2 regions of the Pseudovibrio sp. SCP20 genome follow, and region 2 is predicted to be linked to the other one. Evidence: riboswitches for the same ligand, from Rfam matches in the RefSeq annotation. Region 2 holds a riboswitch; the other holds the start of a gene.
What was found. A riboswitch is a leader RNA that binds a small molecule or an ion and turns the genes downstream of it on or off. The one in region 2 is predicted to bind cobalamin.
Positions count from the first base shown of each region.

Region 1: it holds a riboswitch for cobalamin, as region 2 does, so the genes downstream of both, cobU (bifunctional adenosylcobinamide kinase/adenosylcobinamide-phosphate guanylyltransferase) here and AC3CB2_RS04310 (TonB-dependent receptor plug domain-containing protein) in region 2, are expected to answer to the same signal.

Region 1 is NZ_JBYMDH010000001.1:1,646,824-1,652,271, reverse strand. It holds gene AC3CB2_RS07235 (hypothetical protein) at 1-7, opposite strand, end outside; gene AC3CB2_RS07230 (hypothetical protein) at 466-615, opposite strand; tRNA gene AC3CB2_RS07225 (tRNA-Asn) at 719-793, opposite strand; tRNA gene AC3CB2_RS07220 (tRNA-Asn) at 832-906, opposite strand; tRNA gene AC3CB2_RS07215 (tRNA-Asn) at 947-1,021, opposite strand; cobalamin riboswitch at 1,280-1,490, shown strand; gene cobU (bifunctional adenosylcobinamide kinase/adenosylcobinamide-phosphate guanylyltransferase) at 1,627-2,187, shown strand; gene cobW (cobalamin biosynthesis protein CobW) at 2,184-3,299, shown strand; gene cobN (cobaltochelatase subunit CobN) at 3,299-5,448, shown strand, end outside.
Region 2 is NZ_JBYMDH010000001.1:939,547-944,994, reverse strand. It holds gene AC3CB2_RS04315 (ABC transporter substrate-binding protein) at 1-360, opposite strand, end outside; gene AC3CB2_RS04310 (TonB-dependent receptor plug domain-containing protein) at 460-2,319, opposite strand; cobalamin riboswitch at 2,495-2,707, opposite strand; gene AC3CB2_RS04305 (DMT family transporter) at 2,884-3,777, opposite strand; gene AC3CB2_RS04300 (formate--tetrahydrofolate ligase) at 4,110-5,448, shown strand, end outside.

The sequences.
Region 1 (5,448 bases), 710 kb from region 2:
TACTCATTGATGGCTCCCTGACTTTCACGCAGCAACTTTCCCAGAGGGGGCGCCTTATTGTGTGCAGTAACACAGTCATCACGAAGTAGTGACTATGATAATTCGCACCAGATACATTAGAGGTATACGTATTTACTTAGAGTATCTATGCCATAATAATTGTATATAAATTATGTTTCGCGTATTTATACTTTCAGGTTATTTAATTGCTATTATGTAAAATTTTCATTGTGTTGATTTGCTATACAAAATGGAGAGAACTGTGATGAGCATCTCAGTTTCTCTCATTGGCAAAAAAATCACTTATTTTTTCAAGTGGCTTAAGCTTTTGAAAGAACAGCGCTTCATTTCTGCCCCTTTTGTGTGGGGTGCATCTGCCTGATACGGGCTGTTTTAAGTGCTGCGTGATATGCACAGCTCTCCCTGCTTATGAACTCCCCGATAATTTGGGGAGGCGTCGCTCGGCTAGTTGGTCGCCATATGCAGGATCAGGGTGAGTTTTGCCGCGAAATGGAGTGCCTCCGCTTTTGTGCGGAAGAGAGTTCTACCCAGATGGACTCCGTTTCTTCGGCCTGCGGCACTTGCCAGTGCTGCGGTTTCGCTGCGCGTGAACATGGTTTTCTACCCACTGTTTTTATTATTGTAGGGTTAGACGCACGCGTACGAATTCTGTGAGATGAAACGCTGATTTAAAGGAGAGGGGAATTTTGAGAAAGGATGGCTCCCCGGGCCGGATTCGAACCAGCGACCAAGCGGTTAACAGCCGCTTGCTCTACCACTGAGCTACCGGGGATCACGATGTCCTCGCCATTTGGCTGCAATCAAGAAAAGTGGCTCCCCGGGCCGGATTCGAACCAGCGACCAAGCGGTTAACAGCCGCTTGCTCTACCACTGAGCTACCGGGGATCACGATGATCTTGCCGTTATGGCTGCAAACGAGAAAGGATGGCTCCCCGGGCCGGATTCGAACCAGCGACCAAGCGGTTAACAGCCGCTTGCTCTACCACTGAGCTACCGGGGATCATGACACCCTTGCGAGTTTGCCTCGCCGTTTGCGTGAGGAGGCTTTTACAGAGGCATGGTGTGTTTGCCAAGTCGTTTTTTAGGAATTTTTCGATTTGTGGACAGTTTCTCGTTTTTTTTATTGAGATATCCAAGGGGGTTAGCCAGAAATCTCCAAAAACCGCGGATTTTGCGGGTTTGATTTTCCGGTGATGTTGGAATCCTCACAAAGACAATTGACAGGGGAGCTGATTGCGCCCCACACTTAAGCCCAGAACTCCAGTTTCTTTTCGTCTGTGCCGAGGCTTTCAGGCGGAAGGATTAAACGGGAATGCGGTTCCATATATATGGAAGTAAGCCGCAGCTGCCCCCGCAACTGTGAGCGGCGAGATCATTGCGATAATCCCACTGGCCTTTTTGGAGGCTGGGAAGGGGCTGTGATCGACAGAGCCGCAAGCCAGGAGACCGGCTGGAGATATGATTTGACATAGGACTGCTGTCGGGTGGACGGCGAGAGGTGCTCATGACACATATTTCCCTGTTTCCGTGCGAGACAGCTGCTGTACTTTCATATTCTTTGAGTGAAGCTTCGGCTTCCACGCGCTTGCTGATCAGCTAACCCAGATGGCTGAACAGAGCGGCGACCTTTGCGTTCGTCATTGTCTCGTAACGGGCGGTGCTCGTTCCGGGAAAAGCGCATATGCGGAAAAGCTGGTTTTAAGCAGCGGGCGACGCCCGACTTATATTGCGACAGGCCAGGCCTTTGACGGTGAAATGGAGGAACGTATCGCGCATCATAAGATGCAGCGGGGCGACCTTTGGGACACTGTTGAGGAGCCGCTGGAGCTTGTGCGCGTGCTGAAAGAGCATGCCCATGCGGAGCGCGCCATCCTCGTTGATTGCCTGACGCTTTGGCTTTCCAACCTTATGCATGCCGAGCGGGACTGGAGCGTTGAGCTTGAACAGCTGCGTGCTGTGCTCTCCGATTTGCCATGCCCCGTTGTGTTTGTTGGCAATGAGGTGGGCATGGGCATCGTGCCTGAAAACGCCATGGCCCGCGCCTTTCGTGATGAGGCCGGGCGCCTCAACCAGCGTATCGCTGAGTTTTGCCACTACGTGATGTTTGTTGCTGCCGGTCAACCGTTGCAGCTGAAGCCTGCTGTTTTTCCGGAGATTTCCCTATGACTGTTTCTTTTGCTGCGCCTTCCAAAAAAATTCCTGCCGTCATTATCACTGGTTTTCTGGGTGCCGGAAAAACCACATTGGTCCGCAACCTTTTGATGAAGGCTCAGGACAAGCGCATTGCGCTCATCGTCAACGAATTTGGCGAGATGGGTTTTGATGGATCGCTGGTCAATGGCTGTGCTGATCCGGATTGTTCTGCGGATGAGGTGGTGGAGCTGGCCAATGGCTGCATCTGCTGCACGGTGGCGGATGATTTTCTGCCAACTATGGAAATGCTTCTGGAGCGGGAGCAGGCACCGGATGTGATCGTGATTGAAACCTCTGGTCTGGCGCTGCCGCAGCCCTTGGTGCGGGCGTTCAACTGGCCTTCCGTGAAACCGCGCGTCACCGTTGATAGTGTGGTGACTGTGGTGGATGCGCCTGCTGTTGCTGCTGGCAAGGTTGCTTCTGATGAAGAAGCGGTTGCGGCGCAGCGTGCTGCAGATGAGGCGCTGGACCACGAAAGCCCGGTGGAGGAGCTGTTTGCTGACCAGCTGACCTGCGCCGATCTTGTTGTGCTTTCCAAAGCTGATCTTTTGACTGAGGAAGAGCTTTCCGCTGTGAAGGCGACCATCAGTGGTCGTTTGCGCGATGGGGTTGAGATTGTGGCTGCCTCTCATGGAGAGCTGGCGCTGGATGTTCTGCTGGGCCGGGATGCCGGGGCTGAGGATGATATGGACTTGCGTCTTTCTCACCATGAAGCGCAGCATGCTCACGACCACGACCACGACCACGACCACGACCACGACCACGACCACCATCATCATCACGATCATTCCCATGATGACTTTGAGAGCTTTGTGCTGCCAACCCGCCGGTTTGCCTCCATTGAGGAGGTGAAAGCTCAGGTGGAGGCGGCCATGAAGGTTTCCGGCGTGCTGCGGATTAAAGGCAGTGTGGTGGTGGAAGGCAAAGTGGCGCCGGTGCTGGTGCAGGCGGTTGGCCCACGTGTGGAAGCCTGGTTTGCGGCTGGCAGTGAAAGCCATTCCAAGCTGGTTGTGATTGGTCTTGCAGGATTGGACAAGCACAGTGTGAATGCTGCGCTGAGTGAATTTGAGTTGGTTTCTGCCTGATGCACGTACTTGTTGGGCAATCACGCCGATTGGATGATGGAGAAGAGGCTGTCGATCTGGGGCAGACGCCTGCGGATGTTGTGTTTTTAAGCGCAGCGGACACAGAGCTTGCTGGCCTTGCGGCGGCCCATGCCCAGCATGAGGGCTACTCCCTGCGGCTTGCCAGTTTTCTGGCGCTGTCCCATCCGTACTCTGTTGACCTTTATATTGAGCAGTGCATTCAAGCCTCAAAACTTGTGGTGGTGCGCCTGTTGGGCGGCGTTGAATACTGGCGCTACGGCGTTGAGCGGCTGGAAGCGGTCGCCCGTGCTGAAGGTGTGAAGCTGGTTCTGCTGCCGGGGGATGACAAGTGGGATGAGGAGCTTGCCAAACGCTCCACCGTGCCGCTGGAAACTGCGCAGATGTTGTGGCGCTATCTGATTGAAGGTGGCGCGGAGAACCTTTCCGGTGCTTTGCTTTATGCGGCGCAGATTGCCGAGCTGCCTGTTGAAGCGCCTTCTGAGCCTATGGCGTTGCCGCGGGCCGGGCTGATGTTGCAAGGGCATTCGCTTCCTTCATTGGATGATGTGCAGGCGAGCTGGAAAGACCCGAGCCGTCCTGTTGCAGCCATCGTGTTTTATCGGGCGCTTTATCAAAGCGGGGCGATAGAGCCAGTACAGGCATTATGTCATGAGCTAGAGGCACAGGGGATTAATCCGCTTGTGCTTTATGTGGCGAGCCTGAAACAGGCGGAATGCGCGGCAGTTGTTTCCAGCGTGTTTGAAGAGTGCCCGCCTGATGTGGTTCTGAACGCCACGGCCTTTGCCCTATCAAACGCAGGGGCTGTTCATTCCGGCACGGTGCTGGACAATAAAGGTGCATGCGTTCTGCAGATTGTGCTGTCGTCCTCCTCTGAAGAGGGCTGGGCGGAGAGTGATCAGGGCTTATCCCCGCGTGACCTTGCTATGCATGTTGTGCTGCCGGAAATTGATGGCCGTCTTTTAACGCGGGCGATCTCGTTTAAGGAAGAAGGTGGCCGTGATACCAAAACACAATGTTCGCTTGTTCGTTTTGTACCAAAACCGGACCGGGTGCAGTTTGTGGCGACACTGGCGGCCAATTGGGCGCGGCTGAAACACAAAAACGCAATCGAGCGCAAAGTTGGCATAGTGCTCGCAAACTATCCCAACAAGGATGGGCGTATAGCAAACGGGGTGGGGCTCGATACGCCTGCTTCCTGCGCGCATCTTCTTTCTGCCATGAAAACAGAAGGTTATGGCGTTGCTGAGAATGCGCCTGGTTCTTCTGAAGCGTTGATAGAGGATCTGCTGGCTGGTCCTACCAATGCACTTAGCAACGCAAACCAACGCAAAGGCGGGGAAGAGTTGCCGCTGGAGCGTTATAAGCAGTTGTTTTCTCAGCTGCCTTTGGCGGTGCGTGAGGGGATTGAGGAACGCTGGGGTGCACCAGAGGATGATCCGCATGTTTTGGACGGGTCGTTCCAGCTGGCGCTCAAGACTTATGGCAATGTGACCGTCGGTATTCAGCCTGCACGCGGCTACAACATTGATCCGAAAGAGACTTATCACGATCCGGCGCTGGTTCCGCCGCATCATTACCTCGCCTGGTACATGTGGCTGCGGGATAGCTTTGAGGTGGACGCACTTATCCACCTTGGCAAACACGGCAACCTTGAATGGCTGCCCGGAAAAGCATTAGCCTTATCAGAGGCTTGTTATCCGGAGGCGGTGATTGGGCCGGTGCCGAACATCTATCCTTTCATCGTCAACGACCCCGGTGAGGGTTCTCAGGCCAAGCGGCGGTTATCCTCGGTGATCATTGATCATCTTACCCCTCCGCTGGCCCGCGCTGAAAGCCACGGCTCCGCTTTGGAGCTGGAAGCGCTGCTGGATGAGTATTACATCGCGGCTGGCGTGGACCATCGCCGCCTGAAAGCACTTGGAAAAGAGATACTTGGCGTTGCTGCCCGTGAGGGTATGGACAAGGATATCGGTCTGACTTCCGATATGGATGAGGACACCCGTCTGGCGCGGCTGGATGCCTATCTTTGTGACCTGAAAGAGCTTCAAATCCGTGATGGTCTGCACATTCTTGGGCAGTCTCCTAAGGGCGAGCAGCGAGCAGAGTTGCTGGTGGCCTTGCTACGCGT
Region 2 (5,448 bases):
CTGCACCACGGTGATACCAAGACCACGCAGCATCTGCACGGTGGTTTGATTGGTATAGGTGCCTGCGATCACAAGATCTGGGTTCATCAGGTAGATCTCTTCCGCCCCGCCAAAGTTGATCGGGTAGGCTTTCGCCTCTTCATTCATAACGGAGAGCGTTGGGTCCGATGCCAATCTGGAAACCGAGACAAGCTGCCCCTCACCTGCGAGCAACATGGAGAATTGGTCGGTGCACAGGTTCATGGAAACAACCCGCTTGGGTGCACTCACTCCACTCTCATCTGCACGGGCTGCTGCCGGGCTGATAACCAACGTCATCAGCAGTGCGGTCTGCATGATCTTTTTGATCTTATTTCGCATTTAGACCTTTTGAGCAGCGTGAGAGTTTAGAACGCAGCATCGGGCAATACTGAAGATAACAGAGAATGCCGCCCAACTTTTGCTGAGCGGCATACTTAATCAGAAACTGGCGCTAACACCAGCGTAAACGGAAAGGCCCGGTGTCTGATAGCCGTTGATTAGTTCATACTCCTGATCCAGCAGGTTCTCACCACGAACATATAACTCCACCTCCTCGGTCACATCATATGAGGCTTTTGCACCTAACAAGAAGACATCTTCCATATCCACAATGTTGGGCCAATCAGAGCCAAGATTTTCACCAAGGTAGGTACCATTAACGTTCAACGAAATATCATCAGTCAGATCATAATTCATACCTACGGACAGATCGTGAAGAGGAACATGAGCTAAACGTTTCTTATCAGGACCAATAGAGTAGGTGTAGGTATAGCCAGCAGTCAAAACCAAGCGATCGATTGGCTTATAACTAATTTCCAACTCAACCCCTTGACTGCGGGATGTCCCTTTTATCTGATTATACTTACTGGTCGAGCGGTCATAATCAATCAAGTCATCAGTCATAATATTGAAGTAAGTTGCAGACGTTGAAAGCTGTCCATCCAACCATTTCTTATCTATGCCAAAATCGAAGCTAAGGCTTTCTTCTGGTTCAAGATTCTGATTGCCATAGCTGGGGTGATTAAGTTCGTAAAGCGAAGGAGCTCTGAACCCATTTCCGACACTGGTTCGAACTCTCAGATCTTCATTAACTTCATAAGAAGCAGTCAAACGTTTCGAAACAAAACTGCCAAATTCACTATGCTGATCAAAGCGCGCAGAGCCAGCCAAACTCAGCCCATTAAGTGGTTCGATCATTAGTTGAAGGAAAGCGCCACCAATGGAACTGCTGTCATCGATCGGATCATTGGTTTTTGAGAACTCTTTAGACCAATCTCCCCCGAAGTTGAGCTTTGTCTTTTCGCTAACATCGTACTCACCAAGGTAGTCAAGCTTAACTTTCCGTCCTTCAAAAACAGAGTTCTGTTTGGACGCATCCTCAAAATCCTGTTCTCGCTTGATATCTGTAACCTGTACCGAAAAGTCAGAAAAGAACCGATCGTCAAATGCAAGGTAGTTCGCACCTACCTTTCCTGAAACTTGCCGATAATGCATGTCATCTTTAAGGTTCGGTTGACCGGGGCTATCAAGTTCGGTGATACCTTTGGTGCCTCTTGCCGCGAAGTAAAGATTGAGATTTTCAGTTAGATCGTAGGACCCTTTAGCTGTCAGCGTCGTATTCTCGTAACCATCATCATCCGCTGATTTACCTTTTGGGGAAACCGCACTAATCCCACTCGTACGAAAGTGCTCTACGCCCAAAGCGATATCAGCGCGATCAGTTGCCCCTCGAACACCATATGAAACACTTTTGGTATCGTAAGAACCTACTTCAACTCTTCCGGATTGTTTAACCGTTCCCGCCACCGCACGCTTAGTTACAATATTGATTACACCAGCAATCGCCTGCCCACCATAAAGAGCACTTTGAGAGCCCTTGAGTATCTCAATACGTTCTACATCTGCGAGTAATATATGTTGAAACGCTGCCGAAGGCCGCGCGCGCGTTGGATCGGTTAGATCCAGGCCATCAACCGAAACTTTAATGTATCTACCATTTTGACCTCTCATGCGAAGAGTAGATAGTGTACCTGCTCCTCCATTTTGCGTGAGAGAAATGCCCGGGAGCTGCGCCAGATAATCCTGAACAAACGTAGCGCCGTCGTTTTTCAGGTCTTCTTCGGTGACGACGTGGGTTGTGGAGCCGACTTTGCCGGCTTCGGTTTCCGTTCTGTTGGCGATGACGATGATTTCGTCGAGATCAGCTTCCTGCGCAGTTGATGCGAGGGTTGAGCTGAGGAGTGCTGAGAGAGCTACGCCGGACTTGAGGGTAGCTGCGATCCAAGATGTGTTACGCACGAGTTTGGTCCACCATTCACAGCAGCTTTCAGAACTGCCATGCTGTTGATTGCATTGTGCGTCTTTGGAGAAATCTACTCTAACCTCTTGAAAAGAGGTGTGTTTGATTGCCGGTCAGACGCACTGTGAATGTCACCTGAACGGAATACCGCCCCTTAACACGCCCCGTGCTTTGGGTGAGTGACTGCATCTGGCAGGTCTCCTGGCTTGCGCGTCCTTACTGCTGCTCCGCCTTCCCAACACCGCTTTAAACAGCTGTATCAGTGGCATGTGTGAGCAACAACTCTACGCTTACAGTTGCGGGGGCAGCCACGGCTTATCCGATAGGACCGTGTTCCCTTTTCATTTTCATCTGATCGATAAAAATACCAAATACACGGCTATTGATCAGATTTCAGGGGCTTCCGTCAACTGCCTCAGCAAGGAACTTGATAAAATTCGACCAATTGCTGGGTAAACTCACAGAAATTGCAAGTGATTGTTCCACTACCAGATCTTGCGATGCGGTCTTACTTGGCCGCACCTGCTTGTGGTGGTTAGATGGAGTATGATCTTTCCTGCTGATTAGCTCATGAAGATCAGTGCACAGCCAACAATAACGAGGAGTGCTCCGATCCATGCGCCGATGGCTGGGAACTCTTTGGTCTGCCACCAGAGAACCGGAAGCATCATTGCTGGCGTTGTTGCGGAAAGCGTTGAGACGATGCCTACTTCGCCGCCACTGAGTGCATAGAGGATCAAGGTCATACCGATGCCCATGCCAAGCATGCCGGACAAAGATGCGAGTGCGACGATCTCTTTGTTGATCGGGTTTGCAAGGCGGAATGGACGGCCTGGCAGGTAGAACAGCGCCAGCAAGCCAAAGGCAGCGATGGTGCAGCGCATGAGGGAGATCGCGACAGGGTCAGCACCACTTTCCATGACAGGGCGGATGATGATTGAGCCCACGGACTGAGACAAAGCCGCCAAAGTGCCGAAGAGGACGCCGATCACGACCGGACCTCTGATTGCTTCCCATTTATGCAGTTGGTCTTTGCGCTTTCCGAATGCGATGGCGAGGATAACGCCGACAAGAACGCAGGCGATGCCAATTACGGCCTGCAGAGACAGCTCTTCGGAAAGGAACAACCAGCCCAGTAGCGCAGACATAGGTGCGTTCATGGAAAACAGAATGGCTGTACGGCGCGGCCCCATGCGGTTGAGGGTGAGGAACAACAGTGTGTCACCCATGAAGATGCCGATAAAGCCAGACAAGAAGATGAGTGATGCATGGCTAGAATCAACGGTGTTCCAGGTGCCAGTTGCCAACACATAGGCGCCCAGAAACAGCACAACAAACCACATGCGCACACAGTTGAAGCCGATGGCTCCTAAATGCGCAGCAGGTTTTGCAGAAATGAGACCACCGATGGCCCAGGTGGCAGCAGCACCGAGCGCGGCAACTTCGAATAAAAACATGGGGTGACCTAACCGACGAAACTACGGCCTTGGCGTAGATAATTTTGAAAACCTAAACAGCTCTAAAGCCCTTGGATTTGTCGTGCAAGCTAAGTTTGGTGATATTTAGAACAGACCAACAGCTATTCAGGCAATAATGTTTCCAGTCTCAGCAGAAATACAAATGACAGCCGTTAACAAAGTTGCTTTCAAGTGATCGGGCACAATCTTGAACTTTCTACGTGCATTCGTTAGAGCTTCTACGTAGGGATTACATTGCTGTTCCTGCCTGATTTGCGTTTTGACGCTCTCTCCGGCTCCTTTGGTGACCTGTTCTAATCTGGAGATTTTCCATGAAAGATATTGAAATTGCCCGCGCAGCAGACATGAAACCAATTGCGCGTATCGCTCAAAATCTGGAGATCCCTGAGGATGCTCTTGAGCCCTATGGCCGCTTCAAGGCTAAAGTGAACCTGGATGAGATGCCAGAAGTGAACAGTCGGCCACATGGAAAACTCATACTTGTGACTGCTGTCTCCCCTACTCCTGCTGGTGAAGGCAAGACGACAACGACGGTTGGCCTTGGTGATGCACTGAACCGCATTGGCCTGAAAACAACCATCTGCCTGCGTGAACCTTCTCTAGGGCCCTGTTTTGGGATGAAGGGCGGCGCTGCTGGTGGTGGTTATGCCCAGGTGGTGCCGATGGAAGATATCAATCTTCATTTCACCGGCGATCTGCATGCAATCACCGCAGCTCATAACCTGCTTTCTGCCATGATCGACAACCACATCTACTGGGGCAATGCGGAAAACATTGATCAGCGCCGTATCGTGTGGCGCCGTGTGGTGGACATTAATGATCGTTCACTACGTTCCATCACCACTGGCCTTGGCGGTGTGAGCAATGGATACCCAAGCGAGTCTGGCTATGACATCACCGTTGCCTCTGAAGTGATGGCGGTGCTGTGCCTGGCAGAAAACCTGCAGGATCTTCAGGATCGGCTTGGCCGATTGTTGATTGCGTATCGTAAAGACAAGACACCAGTTTACTGCCGTGATCTGAAAGCAGATGGTGCGATGACGGCTCTGCTGAAAGATGCTTTCCGTCCAAATCTGGTGCAGACGCTGGAGAACAATCCGGCCTTTATTCATGGTGGCCCGTTTGCGAACATCGCACATGGCTGCAACTCTGTGATCGCGACCAAGACAGCCTTGCGCCTTTCCGATTATGTGGTGACGGAGGCAGGATTTGGTGCAGACCTTGGTGCGGAAAAATTCTTTAACATCAAATGTCGCCAAGCTGGTTTGACACCAAATGCGGTGGTAGTTGTGGCAACTGTGCGTGCCTTGAATATGCATGGCGGCGTTGCCAAGAACGCGTTGACGGAAGAGAACATCGACGCACTTGAAAAAGGCATGAGCAATCTGGAACGTCACGTTAAAAACTGCCAGAGCTACGGCGTTCCTGTGATTGTTGCCATCAATCGCTATGGCCCTGATACGGATCAGGAAATCGCCACCATAATGAAGCGTATGGAGAAACTTGGTGTAAAGGCCGTTCCGTGCACACACTGGGCCAATGGTTCCAAGGGCACCGAGCAGCTCGCAACTTCAGTTTCAGAAATTTTGCAGACAACTGAATCTGACTTCAAGCATCTTTATGAGGATGATCTGGGGCTTTGGAAAAAGA